DNA from 2 places in the Bacillus sp. FSL K6-6540 genome. Region 1 is predicted to be linked to the other one. Evidence: riboswitches for the same ligand, from Rfam matches in the RefSeq annotation. Region 1 holds a riboswitch; the other holds the start of a gene.
What was found. A riboswitch is a leader RNA that binds a small molecule or an ion and turns the genes downstream of it on or off. The one in region 1 is predicted to bind FMN.

Region 1 (8,804 bases):
AGGTAGCGGGTTCCCTGTTCGACTGGTTTGTTTACAGCAAGTGACAGTTATGGCTAGGAGGTAGGTTATGGACGAGAAAACAACGCATGGCGGCGAACTGGAGGCCGGGATTCCGATCATTCCTCCATCGGAGATCAAAGCGCTGGAGGAAGAAGCGCTGAAGGAAAAGAGGGAGGCGGAAACCTCCGACAGCACCAAGGAATCCGTCATTTATTGGCAGCAAACGGACGATGTTCCCGCGAAGCTGAGCGTACTAAAAGAAACGCTTAAGGAAGTGATCGGCCTTGGTGTTTCGTTTGACGTGGTATTCCGCGAGATGAACTTTGCCGGCAGAAATGCGGGGCTTCTCTTTCTAAACGGGTTCACCAACGATGTCGTGGTGACGGAAATTTTGACAAGACTGACGTACCTGACGCCAGACGACGTTAACAACCATGCGCTTTCCGAAATCATGAACCGCTATATTCCCCATGTTCAGGTGGAGCGGGATACCAGGCTCAGCAAGGTGATTGACGAGGTCCTGTCAGGCCTATGCGCGCTGTTCATCGAGGATGCGCATTCCGCCATCATCCTGGACACCCGGAAATATCCCGTACGGGGACTCGAAGAGCCGGCTGTCGAACGCGTTGTTCGAGGCGCCAGGGACGGGTTTACGGAGACGCTGGTGACAAACGTTAACCTCGTGCGGAGACGGGTTCGTGATCCGGGACTGCATGTGGAGATCATCAAAGTGGGAAGGCGTACGAGAACGGACGTCAGTTTGGTCTTCATCGATGACGTAGCCGACCGTACCCAGGTAGAAGCCATCCGGAAGAAAATCCAGGAAATCGATTTGGAGGGGCTCCCTCTAGGCGACAAGCAGCTGGAGGAAGCGATTGTAAACAAGGGCTGGCACCCCTATCCGCTGGTCCGTTATTCGGAGCGGCCGGACGTGGTATCTTCCCACCTGCTGGAAGGCCGGATCGTCATTATGGTGGATACATCGCCGAGTGTGATGATCATGCCGACCACCTTCCTGGATCTCTGCCAGCATGCGGAAGAGAACCGGCAGACCCCGTTTATGGGGACTTATCTTCGCTGGATACGATTTATAGGCATTTTTGCTTCCATGTTCCTGCTCCCGTTGTGGATGCTGCTGGTTGTCCATCCTGAATTGAAGCCGCCGGGACTCGATATCATCGGTCCGCAGGAGAATGCGAAAATTCCCATTATTCTGCAGTTTCTGATCGTGGAATTCGGGGTGGATTTGCTCCGTTTGGCCGCGGTTCATACACCGACGCCGCTCGCATCGGCAATGGGCTTGATCGCTGCGATTTTGATCGGCGATATTGCCGTTAAAACCGGATTGTTTGTCAACGAGGTTGTCTTGTATATGGCGGTTGCCTCCATCGGGATGTATGCGACTCCGAGTTACGAGCTGGGACTTGCCAATCGGATGGTCAGGCTGATCCTGCTGCTGGCCACAGCCTTGTTTGGGGTGAAGGGCTTTGTCATCGGCACAACGCTCCTGATTCTGCTCCTGACGACCCACCGTTCCTATAACTCGTCTTATTTATGGCCGTTTATACCATTTAGTGCAAAAGCGATGGGCGAAATTTTATTCCGCAAACCGCTGCTTCTGTCAAGAAGACGCCCGGCTCTCAACAAAACGCGTGACAACACGAAAATGGGCCCGGAAATGAATCCGAGGGGCGAGCACTAACAATAACACAAATGTTGTGTTGAAAAATCCATTTTGATTACCTTCCGTTGTCTGCTATACTGTGAACAATTATTCGATTACCCTATTTTTGAAACAATGGATCGGAGGAATTGTAAGCATGTTTTTACACGGTACAAGCAAGATTAACGATCAGGGGCATTTGGAAATCGGCGGGTGTGACACATCCGATTTGAAAGCTCAATATGGAACACCACTATATATCGTAGACGAGCAGTCGGTTCGCAACCGCTGCCGGGAATACATCGAGGCCTTTAAGGCTTCCGGTTTGAAGTTCCAAGTCGCGTATGCAAGCAAAGCGTTCTGCGTTATGGCCATGTGCCGATTGGCCGACGAGGAAGGCATGTCGCTCGACGTTGTTTCCGACGGAGAGCTGTACACGGCGCTTCAGGCCGGATTCCCGGCGGATCGGATTCATTTCCACGGAAATAATAAGACGCCGGAAGAGATCGAGATGGCGCTGGATGCCGAAATCGGCTGTTTCGTTGTCGATAACGTGATCGAACTGCATATGCTGCAGGCCATCGCTGCCGAGAAGAACCGCAAGGTCAACATTTTGCTTCGCGTGACACCGGGCGTCGAGGCGCATACGCATGAATATATCTCGACCGGACAAACCGATTCGAAGTTCGGCTTTGATATCGGCAACGGCTCTGCGTACGAAGCGGTGCAGCTTGCGGAAGCACAGGCGAATATTCATCTCATGGGCATCCATTCCCACATCGGTTCCCAGATTTTTGAGGTGGAAGGCTTCCAGATGGCTGTTCAGCGCGTAGCTGAATTTGCAGCTTCCGTAAAAGAAGGCCTGGGCGTCGTGTTCAAGGTCGTGAACCTGGGCGGCGGATTCGGTATCCGCTACGTGGATGGAGATACGCCGCTTCAAGTATCCCAGTATGTAAAAGCGATTACGGATGCGGTAAAGAACCATTTTGCGGGCCTTGGTTCCGAGCTTCCTGAAATTTGGGTGGAACCGGGTCGGAGCATCGTCGGTGACGCAGGTACCACGCTCTACACGGTGGGAACCAGCAAGGATATTCCCGGGGTGCGCAAATATGTTGCCGTCGACGGCGGCATGACGGACAATCCGCGTCCGGCGCTCTACGAATCGAAATACGAAGCGCTGCTTGCAAACCGGGCTAAAGAAGAGCCGGAAGAAACGGTATCCATTGCCGGCAAGTGCTGCGAGAGCGGAGACATGCTGATTTGGGACCTGGAGCTTCCGAAGGTTGAAACGGGCGATCTGCTGGCGGTGTCCTGCACGGGCGCATACAACTATTCCATGGCCAGCAACTACAACCGGATCCGCAAACCTGCGGTCGTATTCGTGAAGGATGGGCAAAGCAATCTGGTCGTTCGCCGCGAATCGCTTGCCGATATCATCAGCAACGATGTCGTGCCGGCGGATGTAATAAAAGAAACCGTTACGAGTTTATAAGACGTCAATGTTTCTGGATAGGAAGGGCCCGCCAAAGCCTCCGGCTGCGGTCAGGGCTCTTCGTCCTGCCTTCCGTCGAATATGGTCGCGAGGACGGGGACAAGATCGTTTTGCTTCGAGGCTCAATTCATAGTAAACTATAACTTGCATTGTAAAAAAATCGATAAAAGCGTTTGAGATAACGGAAGGAGATACACACATATGGCAAAAAAAGCGAAGATCACCTTGGAAAACGGCAAAGAGGTTGTGCTCGACCTGTTCGAGAACGATGCACCGAACACGGTAGCTAATTTTGAGAAATTGGCCAACTCCGGCTTCTATAACGGTCTGGTATTTCACCGCGTAATTCCTGGATTCGTCGCTCAAGGCGGATGTCCGCAGGGAACGGGGACCGGCGGACCGGGTTATACGATTAATTGCGAGATCAATCCTAACAAGCACGAGCGCGGAAGCTTGGCCATGGCGCATGCCGGCCGAAACACCGGCGGAAGTCAGTTCTACGTGTGCTACGAGCCGCAGCCTCATTTGGACGGACAACATACCGTATTTGGCAAAGTCGTTGAAGGCATGGAGTATGTGGATGCATTCAAAGGCCGCGACAAAATGGAAAAAGTAGAAGTGTACGAAGCATAATAAATTCAGCATCATGCAAAAACAGGCTCACCCTCAGAGGTGAGCCTGTTTTTTATGGCCGCCGCAAAGGGCGGATTACGCAGGGGCTGGGAACAATCGGCTGAGTTCTTCGGGGACGGGCCGGCTTTTACGTGAGTTTACATCCATCGCCACGCTGGTAACGATGGCATCCGCGCAAAGCTCATGCTGTTCGTTGTATATCCGCTGGGCCATGACGTAACTCGTGCGGCCCATGGATTCGGGTTCCGTCACGACGGTCAGCCGTTCGCCTTGGCCGCACTCCTTGCGGTAATTGATATTAATATTGACGGTGACGGTCTGGACCCCGAGCCGTTTCAGCACATCATACCGCAGATCTCCCGCTTCGTACCATTCCTCCCGGCCCCACTCCAGGTATTCGAGGTATTTTGCATTGTTTACATGTCCGTTGACGTCGATCTCCGTGGGACGGACGATAATGTCCAGCGAAGTTTTCATCGTGGCTCGCTCCTTTTCAACTGCTACTTATCTCCTTGCTACCCTACTTAACTGTTCTCCTTTCGGGAAGCATTCTCCTTCAAAAGTCCATGCTAATGACAGCATTAAAGTTATACGCTTTAAAAAAGTTAGTTGTTTTATCTTGCAATTTTCAAAAGGGGGTGATAAGATTCTTCATAAGATCAAACAATTTCATAGGTTTTATCCTTCGGGGCAGGGTGAAATTCCCTACCGGCGGTGATGAACGCAGTTATTGAGCTTATCGAAGCAGAGTGCTGCGTCTTAGTCCGTGACCCGGATATGAATGTGACGTTACACATCGTATGCGGTGGACCTGGTGCAAATCCGGGACCGACAGTATAGTCTGGATGGGAGAAGGAGTGAGAGGCACATAAGCAGCACATGTTATTGTGTCTTTGCGCACAGCGTGACATGCGTTATGTGCAGGTTTTCACATGCAATTCAAAGCTGTGACGGCGTTTTTTTGGTGTCGCCTGTTACGGATTTGGGTCGCTTGTCATACGCGAAATCTGCATTCATGACGGTTATTTATCGTGTCAATGATTAACTTCCATCAAGCCCTGTTAAGGATTCTTCGGAATCTTTGGCCGGGCTTTTTTGTATGAACGTTGGGAAAGGGGCATGTTTAGCATGGATATCGTCAACGATGAATTCTATATGTCACTTGCGCTGGATCTGGCTGAACGTGCGCAGGGCCAAACCGGGATCAACCCGGTAGTCGGCTGCGTCGTAGTTAAGGATGGCGCTCTCGCCGGGGTGGGCACGCATCTGGAGCGGGGAACGCCGCATGCCGAGGTTCATGCCCTGAATATGGCCGGGCCGAAAGCGGCAGGCAGTACCGTGTACGTGACATTGGAGCCCTGCAGTCACTACGGCGCTACGCCGCCTTGCAGCGAGAGGCTTATCGCCGAGGGCGTTCGGCGGGTGGTTGTGGCCTGCGAGGACCCGAATCCCCTCGTGGCGGGCAGAGGGATTCAGATGCTGCGCGCAGCGGGAATCGAGGTTGAAACGGGTATCCTTAAAGATCGCGCTCTTCGCCTGAACGAAGCCTTTATTAAATTCATTACGACGGGCCGGCCCTTCGTGACGTTAAAGACGGCGAGCACGCTGGACGGCAAGATCGCTTCGAAAACCGGGGACAGCAAGTGGATCTCCAATGAAAAATCCCGGGAGCTTGTGCATACGCTGCGCCATCGCCATCAAGGCATCATGGTCGGCGTGTCTACGGTTATCGCGGATAACCCGAGCCTGACGACCCGGCTTGGCGTTGAGGGGCTTCACCCGGTCAGGATCATCGTGGATTCGAGCCTGAGGATACCGCTCGACAGCCATGTCGTGTCAGACGGATTGGCGCCAACCTGGATCTTGACGACGGAGCAGGCGGATGGCACGAAGCGGTCCGAGTTGGAAGAGCTTGGTGCTCAGGTCATCCCCTGCGGGCCTGGACCGCGGGTGGATCTGAAGGGAGCGCTGCTGCAGATGGGACAAAAGGGGATCGCCTCGATTTTGCTGGAAGGCGGCGGTACGCTTAATGGCTCGATGCTGGAGCAGAAGCTGGTGGACCGGCTCATCCAGTTTATCGCTCCCAAAATCATCGGCGGGTATGATGCGCCGGGAAATTACATGTTCAGCGGTTATGAACAGATGAACCAAGCGATTTCGCTGACAGGACTTGAGACCGAAAGACTGGGCGACAATATCTACGTCACCGGCATTCCGGTCTGGAAATAAGGAGCGAGAAAGGAGGGAAGCCTGTGTTTACTGGATTGGTCGAGGAGATCGGCGAGATGCGGCGTATCGGGCGCCAAGGGGAGGCCATGCTGCTGAGCATTTCCGCTAACCGGATTATGGACGATCTGAAGTTGGGCGACAGCGTATCCGTAAATGGCGTCTGCTTGACGGCTACAGCGATCGACAAGGGCGTATTTACGGTTGACGTTATGCCGGAAACCTATAGAAACACGAATCTCAAGGAGCTGCAGCCGGGCGGGAAGGTTAATTTGGAACGGGCGATGGCAGCCGGAGGGAGATTCGGAGGCCATATCGTTCAGGGACACGTGGATGGCATCGGCGTCATTCGGAGCGTAAAGGCCGATCAGAATGCAGTGGTATACGAGATTTCGCCCGCGAAAGGGGACGTATTCAAATATATCATTCCGAAAGGCTCGGTCACGCTGGATGGAATCAGCTTGACCGTTGTCAAAACGACGGATTCCTCCTTTACGGTGTCCATCATTCCCCATACGCTGGCGGAGACGGTGCTCGCTTATAAAAAAGCGGGCGACACGATTAATATCGAATGCGACATTTTAGGGAAATATGTAGATCACCTGCTGCATTACGGTTCGGAAGGCGCAGGAAGCAGAAGCGGCACGAAATCGGGGATCAGCAGGGATTACCTGGCCGAGCATGGCTTTGCCTAAGCCGTTTCTTGCATATAGAGATATCTCCATGAGAAGAAGGAGGAATAGGGATGGATGAGCGCTTTTCATTTCATACGATCGAAGAGGCGTTATCAGATTTGAAGGAAGGCAAGGTCGTCATCGTTGTTGACGACGAGGACCGCGAGAATGAAGGCGATTTTATCGCATTAGCGGATAAAGCTACCCCCGAGGTCATCAATTTCATGATCACCGAAGGCCGCGGGCTGGTCTGTTTGCCAATGACGCAGACTAGGGCTCGGGAACTCGATCTCAAACCGATGGTGACGCAAAACACGGACTATCATGGAACGGCCTTTACGGTCTCCATTGACCATAAGGACACCACGACGGGCATATCCGCCTATGAACGTTCCATAACCGTCAACGGCATCTTGGATCCAAATGCATCGGCCGCCGATTTTCGAAGACCGGGCCATATGTTTCCGCTGATTGCCAAAGACGGTGGCGTTCTTCGCCGGGCAGGACATACGGAGGCGGCTGTCGATCTAGCCCGCCTGAGCGGCTCCTATCCGGCAGGCGTCATCTGCGAGGTGATCAAGGAAGACGGCACGATGGCAAGGCTTCCAGACCTGGTGGAGATCGCGAAAAAGCATGATCTGAAGCTGATCAGCATCAAGGATCTGATCCATTACCGCAACGAAAAAGAAAAGCTCGTACAGCGCGAGGTGGCCGTGCGGATGCCCACCGACTACGGCGTGTTTCAGGCCGTAGCCTATACCAATGACGTGGACAACAAAGAGCATGTCGCATTGGTAAAAGGGGAGATCGACCCGAGCGAGCCGGTTCTCGTCCGCGTGCATTCCGAGTGCCTGACAGGGGATGTGTTCCACTCCCATCGCTGCGATTGCGGTCCGCAATTTGAGGCGGCCCTCCGCCAGATCGATGAAGCAGGCAGAGGCGTGCTTCTCTATATGCGCCAGGAGGGACGGGGCATCGGCTTGATCAACAAGCTGAAAGCCTATAAGCTGCAGGAAGAAGGGCTCGATACCGTCGATGCGAACCTGAAGCTAGGCTTTGCGGCGGATCTGCGCGATTACGGCATCGGAGCCCAGATCCTGAAGGATTTGGGCGTAAGGAAGATCCGCCTGCTGACAAACAATCCGCGTAAAATCAAGGGTCTCGAAGGTTACGGCCTGGAGGTCGTGGAGCGGGTCCCCATTCAAATGCCGGAGAACGAGGATAATACGGGCTACCTGCACACCAAGCAAGCGAAGCTCGGTCATATGCTGAAGTTCAATGATATCGAACAAAACGAGAGTGCTAACTAATCACCAACAATAAAAGGTCAATCATGGAGTAGGTTTGCCTCACGGAATAACCCAGCGAAGAGGGCGGAATGCTGCTGGAGAAAATCCTGATTTCTTCCCTGAGAAATTAGATCATGAAATCAGGAGTTAACAGCGATCGGAAGCAGCAGCCGTCAGCGCAGCGGTCAATCACCTCGATGTCATTCCAAATCCATGTTTGACCTTATATAAACTCCAACCCGAAAGGAAGTCATCCAACATGGCAACAATATTTGAAGGTCATTTAGTATCCGAAGGTTTGAAATACGGCATCGTGGTAGGTCGTTTCAACGAATTCATCACCAGCAAGCTGCTTGGCGGCGCACTGGACGCCTTGAAGCGTCACGGCGCACAGGACAACGAAATCGACGTCGCTTGGGTGCCGGGGGCGTTTGAAATTCCGCTCATCGCCCAAAAGATGGCAGAAAGCGGCAAATACGATGCGATCATCACCTTGGGAACCGTCATTCGCGGCTCCACCACGCACTATGATTATGTGTGCAACGAAGTGGCCAAGGGGGTGTCCGCCATTAACCTGAAGACCGGCGTACCAACGATTTTCGGCGTCGTCACGACGGAGAACATTGAACAAGCCGTCGAACGCGCGGGAACGAAGGCAGGCAATAAAGGCTGGGATTCCGCCATGGCGGCCATTGAAATGGCGAACTTGACGAAAAGCCTAAAATAGTGCTTATTTAATGTAGTGCTCTTTTTATAGAGCACTGCATTTTATTTTTGGCGGGAGGATTCACCGTGACCGTATTATACAAGCTGGAAACGTTTGAAGG
Region 2 (8,804 bases), 980 kb from region 1:
TTCTCCAAGGGGATATTCCGTCCCCGTTGAATCCGCCTTCCGGCTGTGTATTTCATACCCGGTGTCCGTATGTGATGGATGTCTGCAGACAAGTCAAACCCGCCAATCGGGAAACATCGACAGGGCATACGGTTCAATGCCATTTGTTCGAGGAATCCGCAAGCGGGAGTTAACGATATCGAAAGGGAAAGGGGATTGATGGCGTGACTACAGCAGACTGGAAACAGAAAGAGGCGGAAATGTTAAAAGAAATTGAGGAGATCGTGAACATCGAGAGCGGCACGTTCTTGAAATCAGGCGTGGATCTCGTAGCGTCCAGAATGGGGCGTCTGTATGAGGAGGCCGGGTTCCAGGTCACTGTACAGGCTCAGACAGAGCGAGGGAATAATCTGCTCATCACCCATCCGGAGGCCGCTAATCCGGAAATATTGATTATTGCGCATATGGATACGGTGTTTCCGGAGGGGACGGTGGCGGAGCGTCCATTCTCCAGGGATGGGAAGCGTGCTTATGGGCCGGGTGTATTCGATATGAAGGCGAGCCAGGTTACGACGCTGTATGCGATCAAGCATCTTATTGAGTCGGGCAGCAACAGCTACAAGAACCTTCGCATTATCCTCAATTCGGATGAGGAGGTCGGCTCCGTTCATTCGCGGGCGCTGATCGAAGAACAGGCCAAACTCAGCAAATACGCCCTGATTGTCGAGCCGAGCGACGAGGACGGAACGCTGGTTACGGGACGAAGAGGCGGCGGCAAATATTATTTGACGGTAAAAGGGGTAGCTGCCCATTCCGGAGCTGAACCCGAGAAAGGACGGAGCGCCATTGGCGAGCTTGCTCATAAAATCATCAAGCTTCACGCTTTGAGTGATCCAGCGGTTGGGATCAACGTCAATGTTGGCGTAATCAGCGGGGGAACTTCAAGCAATACGATCGCTCCCCATGCGAATGCTTTCATTGATGTAAGAATGAGCACGAAGGAGCAGGCGGATGAGCTGGATCGAAAAATCCGCGAGATTTGCTCCACGGTCGATATCGAGGGGACATCGCTCGAACTTACGGGTGGCATAACCCGGCCGCCGATGATCAAGAATGAGGCTTCGGAATGGCTGCTCCGCATCGTGCAGGAGGAAGCGCGTGAGCTGGGCGAGGATATCGGCGATAAAAGCGTGGGTTCCGGTTCCGATGCCAATATCACTTCGGCGGTAGGCATTGCTACCATCGATGCACTCGGACCGCGCGGCGGGAATGCCCACAGCCAAGATGAATACTTGAATATCGATACATTGGTGCCGCGTACCCGGCTGCTCGCTAATGTCATTGAGCGATTGAGCCGTGGACAGCAAGGATAAGGGAGGATGATGGGAACATGACAAAAGCATACATTATACATGAGAACGAGAGCTGGATCGTGCCGCTCCGTCAAGCGTTGGAAGAGCAGGGGGTTCCGCATGAGTTCTGGCATCTGCACGAGGGAACGCTCGATTTGGGCCAGCTGCCACCGACAGGCGTCTTTTATAACCGGATGAGTGCCTCCTCCCATTCCCGGAACCATCGGTATGCGGCGGAATATACGTCTAACGTGCTGGCATGGCTGGAGCATAACGGGCGTACGGTACTGAATAACAGCCGGGCCCTGGAACTGGAGATCAACAAAATCAAGCAGTACCTGGAGCTGCAAAAATTCGGCATCGAGACCCCGGCTACGGTGGCCGCAGTAGGGAAGGAAGCAGTCATTCAAGCGGCGAGGGAATTTCCTTACCGCTCCTTTATTACGAAACATAACCGTGCCGGCAAAGGGCTTGGCGTCTACTTGTTTGATAGTTTAGAGAGCCTGGAGACCTATGTAAACGGACCGGGCTTCGAGGAATCGGTAGATGGCGTAACCTTAATCCAGCAATACATCAAGAACGAGGATCAGTATATTACCCGCTGCGAATTCATCGACGGCAAATTCTATTATGCGGTTCGGGTAGACACTTCCGAAGGATTCCAATTGTGTCCGGCCGATGCTTGCCAGATTAGCGACCAATTCTGTCCTGTCGGCGAGGAAGCGGTTATACGGCCGAAGTTCGAAGTCATTAACGGATTCGACAGCCCGCTCATTGCCAAGTACGAGGCGTTTCTGCAGCAGAATGGCATCAGCTTTGCGGGAATTGAATTTATTACCGATTCGGCTGGCAAGACCTATACGTATGACGTGAACACCAATACGAACTACAATCCCGATGCCGAAGCGCTTGCGGATGTATCAGGTATGAAAGAGATCGCCAGGACGCTGTCGGAGTATTTGAAGCGGGAGCTTGTGCTGCGGTGAACGGTTAACGCTAACCTGAGTTAAGGAGAAGTGCCCAGTTTCCGATAATATCAGTGAATGAATAAGCTGATAAGGATGTGGCCTTATGCGTATCGAATTCGACTATATGAACTGGAACACTGCTAAGTGGAAGAAAGTCGAACCTGCCCAAGGAAGGTTTGAAGAGATACTCCAGAAGAGCAAGAAGGAGGAGAGCCAAGGGAAGCTTGTGACGATAAGGGAAGGCAGATATTTGCGTCAGTATATCGTTCGGCCTGATGGCAGCAAAATATTGTTGAGTGAGTCGAAACAACCTGAGGAGACAGCTGTGGAAAGTGCTTCACAGCTGTTATCTAAGCCTCATTGGGGGGGAATGAGCCTCAATACCAAGGAAGCGCTAGATTTGCTGAATCTCCAGGCAGGAGCGGCTGTTGTCAAACCTAGAACGTATTCGGGATAAGAACAAGAGATGGTAAAATATCATACTGGTAACAAATTGATACTTGCTGTATAATTCTTAGTAAGTATTGGATGAACGTGAGATTTTTCATTGTATTCAAGTCTAATTTCGTTTATTTTGAAAATAGATGTATTTACATGAAAGGATTCATGTTATAATTTCAATATAACAACTAAGTTTATAGGAATTATCGGTTAATCAGTTTGATGGCACGACCAAAATAAAACATGAATATGGATCTTCGGGGTAAGGTGAAATTCCTGACCGGCGGTGATGGTTCGTTCCTTCGCGAACGAACCCAAGCCCGCGACTCGCTGCGTTCTGTATCCAACATGAATGCAGCGACTGACTTGGTGCAATTCCAAGGCCGACGGTAAAGTCCGGATGGGAGAAGATCAAAGATGAGTTTGCCGTGAATGTGAATATTCCATTCGACGCAGGCTTATTTGATCAGCCCCCGTATACGTCGGCCATGCCGATGACGGGGGCTTTCTGCTAGTAAGACCTCCGTATTCAAGACAGGAGAGGGCAAGATGAGTAATATGAATACCGGGATCAAGGTGAAACCTTATGGTTCCGACACACAGGCAAGTCGACGTTTTAAAGGAGGGTTCTGGCTCGTTGTTTTGGGGGCCGCCCTGTGGGGCGTTGACCCGTTATTTCGGGTCATCCTGCTCAAGAATCTGACTTCGGCTCAGATCGTTTTGCTTGAACATATCATTATTTCCTTGATTGCAATCCCTGTATTGTGGAAAAACCGGGAGGAACTAAAAGGCCTTGGCTGGAATCATGTCGGCGCGCTGCTGTTTATATCCTGGGGCGGATCGGCACTGGCAACCGTATTGTTCACGATGGGACTGTCGAGCGGCAATCTGAATGCCGTCCTGCTGCTGCAGAAGCTGCAGCCGCTGTTTGCCATCATTCTGGCCAGCCTGCTTCTGAAAGAGAAGCTCCCGCGCCATTTCGGGCTCCTGCTTATCATCGCCTTGGCAGGCACGTATTTGCTCACCTTCGGCTTAACCCTGCCGATCGGCCATTGGAACGAGTTTGTTCAAGTCGGCAGCCTCCTGTCCTTAGGCGCAGCAGCATTATGGGGCGGCTCAACGGTCATGGGACGCTTGATGGTAGGCAAATTGAAGTACGAGACGGTAACCTCGCTGCGGTTTGTGCTTGCGCTGCCGCTCCTGACCGTCTTGACGTGGAGCGAGGGGGCAGCTTGGAATATGCCGGCATGGAATACCGGGGATTTTGCCTTGGTGTCGCTCAACCTGATCGGGCAGGCACTGCTGCCGGGTCTCCTGAGCCTGCTGGTTTATTATAAAGGGTTAACCACGACCAAAGCCTCTGTGGCAACACTCGCGGAACTGAGTTTTCCCATGGTGGGCGTGCTGATCAACTGGATTGTATTCCAGCAAATCGTGACAGGGCCTCAGCTCCTTGGATTCCTGCTGATCTGGATCGTGCTGTTCATCATATCGAGACAGCAATCCGAGGCTTCTCCGCAATAACAATAAAATCATACGTTTGTAGAACAAGCCGATCCCGATGGGGTCGGCTTTTTTTGCCGTTACCCCAAGCAAAGCTACTCCAATCCGTTTGCTTGGCGAAAGGATTATTTTTTCAAAAGATGTGTAGGGTTTCCGGAATTAAAGGTGTCTTATATAGTAGCACGGGATTTGTGGCTTGGTTCTACCAACAGAGATGATTATATAAGAGGGGGAGGATCCCATGGAGGATCAGACATTGCTGGATGGGCTAGCGAGGAAAGATCCGCGATGTTTTGAAACATTGGTGGACCGCTATTCACGCTACATAGCCGCGGTGGTTGCTAAGGTGGCAGGAGGGCGGTTTAATTCCTTCGATGTGGAGGAGATCACCGGGGACGTGCTGGTCAAGCTGTGGACAGACGGGACAAAAATCATGCTGCGCGGAGATAGTCTCAAGCCTTATCTGGCGATAGCCGCGCGTAATCATACCTTGAATGCATTGCGAAAGAGGCAGCGGGTCATTGAATCCGAATTGGAAGATGACGCCGTTTCTTGTCCCTCTGCGGAGGCACTGGCTATTCTACGGCAGGAGAAGGAAACGATAAGCGGCATGGTACAGGGGATGGGCGAACCGGATCGCGAAATATTCATCCGCAGGTACTTTTATTTAGAGAAAGTCCGCGATATTGCAAGCCGGCTGAATATGCAGGAGAAAGCCGTCACCGCCCGGATCCGCCGGGCAAGGGACAAACTGCGCATACATTATGAAACCGAGAATCCGTAGGATTTCTATAAAGACCGTGTCTATAGGAGTGAAGCTTCAAATCGATTGCGAAAGGGGATGGATGCAAGTGAAGCGGCGAATTGTAGATATCATGGCCAATATCGACAATCAGGAGCTGGACAATCTCCTCCTTACGGAGGAAGAAGAACGCGAGTTAACGCAGCAGATCAGTATGGAACGGATCAAGAGCCGAGCGATGAACCGTATTCAAGAGGAGGAAACGATGGTGTTTAAAAACAGGAAAGTGAAAAAATACAAAGCCAGTATCGTTATCGCTGCCGCGATGATTATGATACTTAGCACGACCGCTTTTGCGAGCCAATACATGGATAGCTTGAAGCAGTTCTTCGGTCAATCCGCGTCCATTGCGGAAGACGAACGGTCACCTATACAAGGGACGGATACAGCGTCCGGGGTAACCATGAATGTTGAAGAAGGGGTTTATGTCGGCAACAGCGGTTATTTGGTGGTCAGTTTCATGAAAGAGGACGGCATGCCATTCCCCGAGGGTGCTTCGATACCCCTACTTGAACTGAAAACGGAGCAGAGTGTGAATTATATGGTGGGGCAGCAGCTTCTTGACGACAACAAAAAGCTTGTCGGCGTGTTTGAGATGGATGCGATGAATGACCTCGAGGGACTGAAGGCACGGATCACAGCCGATCGAATCATGTCAGCGGACAACGCCCAAGCCGTTGAAGGCCCTTGGAATGTGCAATTCACCATTTCTCCGGGCAAGCAAAGAGAACAGAGTTTGAATCTGGCAATTGATGAGGGTAAGGAAGCACTGTCTCTCCACACCATTAGTGTTTCATCCATCGGTGTAGCCATCGAAGGCAAGCGTACCGACGGTGAGCTGGATAAACTGCCGGACTATACGCCGGAGGTTAAGGTCATCGCCGCGGACGGATCGGAATTGAAGCTTCACGCCAGCTCGACAAGCACCACGAAGAGCGGATTTCAGTGGCTGTATAATCTGGACAGCAAGAATAACCTCGTATTTCTGGGGGATATGGACATCAAAAGCGTCAGCATTGACGGCAACGTGACGGAGCTGAAATAAATATAAAGCCGGCATGGGGAAACCATAAAGGGGCAGAAGCGAAGGCTTCTGCCCCTTATCCATGATGAATACCTCGGGCAGCAATGGAACCCGAAAACCGTGAAGCAGCAGGCCATAGCCTGAATGCTCACGGTTTTTTTGCAGCTTGGGATCTGAATTTTATACATGAGAAAAAAATGTATTGAAATTGAAGAAAACGTCCATTACAATGAAACCAACTACCATACTAGTTATACTAGTATACAAAATTACGACTCTCTACATAAGTGAAAGCAGCAGCGGTTTTTTTGAATCTAACGCTCAAGGTGAGGGAGTCTATTCTTTATGCCAAATATGTAAGCGCTTAATTGTGAAAGGGGGCTAAAAAAAAGGGTGGCGGACATCCTGCTAAACGCTGAATAGCAGCAAACGGTATACGATTTCTTACTGAAGGTTGAATGGAGATGGATGATGAAACATGGGCTTAGTCCATGAATGAAGAAGTATGAGGAACGGCCTTACGGATTGGAGTGAAGAACGTAATGGAGCCAAAAGTTGCAAATCATTCCTTGCCTGCCGCGAAAGCGGCTAAGAAGCCAGCCAAGCTTAAAACCATCGCTGCGTTGATCCGGAAGGATTGGCAGCTGTATTCTCTATTGGTTCTACCGATTATGTACCTGCTCATTTTTAAATACGGACCGATGATCGGCAACGTGATTGCCTTCAGGCGGTTTATGCCGGGGGGCAGCATCTACGGGGAAAAGTGGGTAGGACTGCACTATTTCAACATGTTTATCCATGACCCGGCTTTCTGGAACGTGTTCAAGAACACCCTGCTGCTCGGTGCGCTGTCCCTGCTCTTTACGTTCCCGGTACCCATCATCTTCGCGCTGCTGCTGAATGAGGTGAAGAGCAAGCGATTCAAGAAATTCGTCCAGACGGCTTCGTATCTCCCGCATTTTCTGTCCATCGTCATCGTTGCCGGGATGATTCTGCAATTGACGTCGGTCAACGGCTCCATTAACTCGCTCGTGGAGTTCTTTAACGGGGAACGAATCAATTTCATGCAGCGGGCCGAGTGGTTTCGGGCGATCTATATCTCGTCTGAAATCTGGCAGGGCATGGGCTGGGGCGCGATCCTGTATCTGGCCGCCTTAACGACGATTGACGAATCCCTGTACGAGGCGGCGAGGATCGACGGGGCCAACCGCTGGAAGCAAACGCTGTTTGTCACGATTCCGGGCATCCTGCCGACGATTGTGACGCTGCTGATCCTGAACATGGGGGCATTCCTGGCGGTAGGGTTCGAGAAAATATTGCTGCTCTACAATCCGGTCATTTATGAGACGGCGGACGTGATATCGACATACCTTTACCGGGTCGGTCTCGTATCGAACAACTTCAGTTACGCGACGGCCATCGGACTGTTCGAATCCGTGATCGGATTGATATTGGTCTTCTCCGTGAATGCGATCTCGCGAAGACTGACGGATCGAAGCTTATGGTAAGGAGGGAGCGCATATGAAGGAGTCAAGATCCTATAAGGTGTTCAAAGTGTGCAATGCCATCATTCTGCTGTTCGTTGTCTTCATCACGCTGTACCCCTTCCTGAACGTGGTCGCTCAATCCTTCAGCGGCGAGTCGTACATCAACTCAGGGAAGGTGAATCTGATTCCGAGGGGCTTCAATCTCGATACCTACAAAACCGTGACCAAAGACGCCATGTTCTGGACGAATTACAAAAACACGGTCGTTTACAGCGTGGTCGGCACCGCCATATCCATGTTGTTAACAACGATTTTTGCTTACGCCCTGTCCAAAAAAAGGCTGGTCGGCCGAAAGTTCCTGACGATGTTTGCCGTGTTCACGATGTTCTTCAACGGGGGGCTGATCCCGAACTATGTGCTCATTAACAGCCTGGGCTTCAGCAACTCCATCTGGGCCATCGTGATCCCGGGAGCCATCAGCATCTACAACATGCTCATCATGAAGTCATTTTTTGAAAATATGCCGGAGGAACTGGAGGAAGCCGCGGCCATTGACGGACTGAACACGTACGGCATGCTGTTCCGGATCGTGCTGCCTTTAAGCAAGGCGGTCATCGCGACCATGGTCCTCTTCTATGCCGTCGGGCACTGGAACTCCTGGTTTCCGGCCTTCCTGTATCTGGACCAGAAGGAGCTCTTCCCGGTCACCATCTATTTGCGGAACATGATTGCGGGCGCGACGGGCGTTACTTCCGCTGGCGCTACCTCGGCCGATAACCTGACTCAGATCTCCGCCAACATTAAATCGGTGACCATGGTACTGACCATTTTGCCGATATTGACGATTTACCCGTTTGTTCAGCGATATTTCGTGACCGGCATCATGCTGGGCTCCGTCAAGCAATAGGACCATCCGTAAGGACAATTTGTTGATATCATGGGGGGAATGGGAAAATGAAAAAGAGTCGTCGATCGTTTGCAGGCAAAGCTTTATTGCTCTCGTTAATCGTTGTGATACTGGCGGCGTGTACCGACAAGACAGGCGGCAAAGAGGCCGAAATTCAGGATAAAGGCGCCATGGAAACCTACGCCGTAGGCGATGCGTTCAAGGCGACGGAGCCGTTTGAGCTGTCCATCCTCTACAGCGACCAGCCGGCGTATCCTTATAAGCAGGACTGGATGCTTTTTGCTAAACTCAAAGAAATGACAAACGTGACCTTGAAGCCGACAATCGTGCCGATGAGCGAT

Region 2: it holds a riboswitch for FMN, as region 1 does, so the genes downstream of both, MHH82_RS06575 (DMT family transporter) here and ribD (bifunctional diaminohydroxyphosphoribosylaminopyrimidine deaminase/5-amino-6-(5-phosphoribosylamino)uracil reductase RibD) in region 1, are expected to answer to the same signal.

The regions. Positions count from the first base shown of each region.
Region 1 is NZ_JBBOXH010000001.1:2,517,267-2,526,070, forward strand. Features, by position in the region: gene MHH82_RS11145 (stage V sporulation protein AB) at 1-44, shown strand, start outside; gene MHH82_RS11150 (spore germination protein) at 68-1,702, shown strand; gene lysA (diaminopimelate decarboxylase) at 1,821-3,155, shown strand; gene MHH82_RS11160 (peptidylprolyl isomerase) at 3,357-3,788, shown strand; gene MHH82_RS11165 (acyl-CoA thioesterase) at 3,864-4,265, opposite strand; FMN riboswitch at 4,466-4,649, shown strand; gene ribD (bifunctional diaminohydroxyphosphoribosylaminopyrimidine deaminase/5-amino-6-(5-phosphoribosylamino)uracil reductase RibD) at 4,917-6,017, shown strand; gene ribE (riboflavin synthase) at 6,041-6,709, shown strand; gene MHH82_RS11180 (bifunctional 3,4-dihydroxy-2-butanone-4-phosphate synthase/GTP cyclohydrolase II) at 6,760-7,998, shown strand; gene ribH (6,7-dimethyl-8-ribityllumazine synthase) at 8,237-8,704, shown strand; gene MHH82_RS11190 (segregation and condensation protein A) at 8,770-8,804, shown strand, end outside.
Region 2 is NZ_JBBOXH010000001.1:1,539,956-1,548,759, forward strand. Features, by position in the region: gene MHH82_RS06555 (ABC transporter ATP-binding protein) at 1-173, shown strand, start outside; gene MHH82_RS06560 (M20 family metallopeptidase) at 204-1,352, shown strand; gene MHH82_RS06565 (ATP-grasp domain-containing protein) at 1,370-2,317, shown strand; gene MHH82_RS06570 (hypothetical protein) at 2,403-2,756, shown strand; FMN riboswitch at 2,990-3,156, shown strand; gene MHH82_RS06575 (DMT family transporter) at 3,290-4,264, shown strand; gene MHH82_RS06580 (RNA polymerase sigma factor) at 4,485-5,027, shown strand; gene MHH82_RS06585 (DUF4179 domain-containing protein) at 5,089-6,090, shown strand; gene MHH82_RS06590 (ABC transporter permease) at 6,612-7,577, shown strand; gene MHH82_RS06595 (carbohydrate ABC transporter permease) at 7,591-8,463, shown strand; gene MHH82_RS06600 (ABC transporter substrate-binding protein) at 8,511-8,804, shown strand, end outside.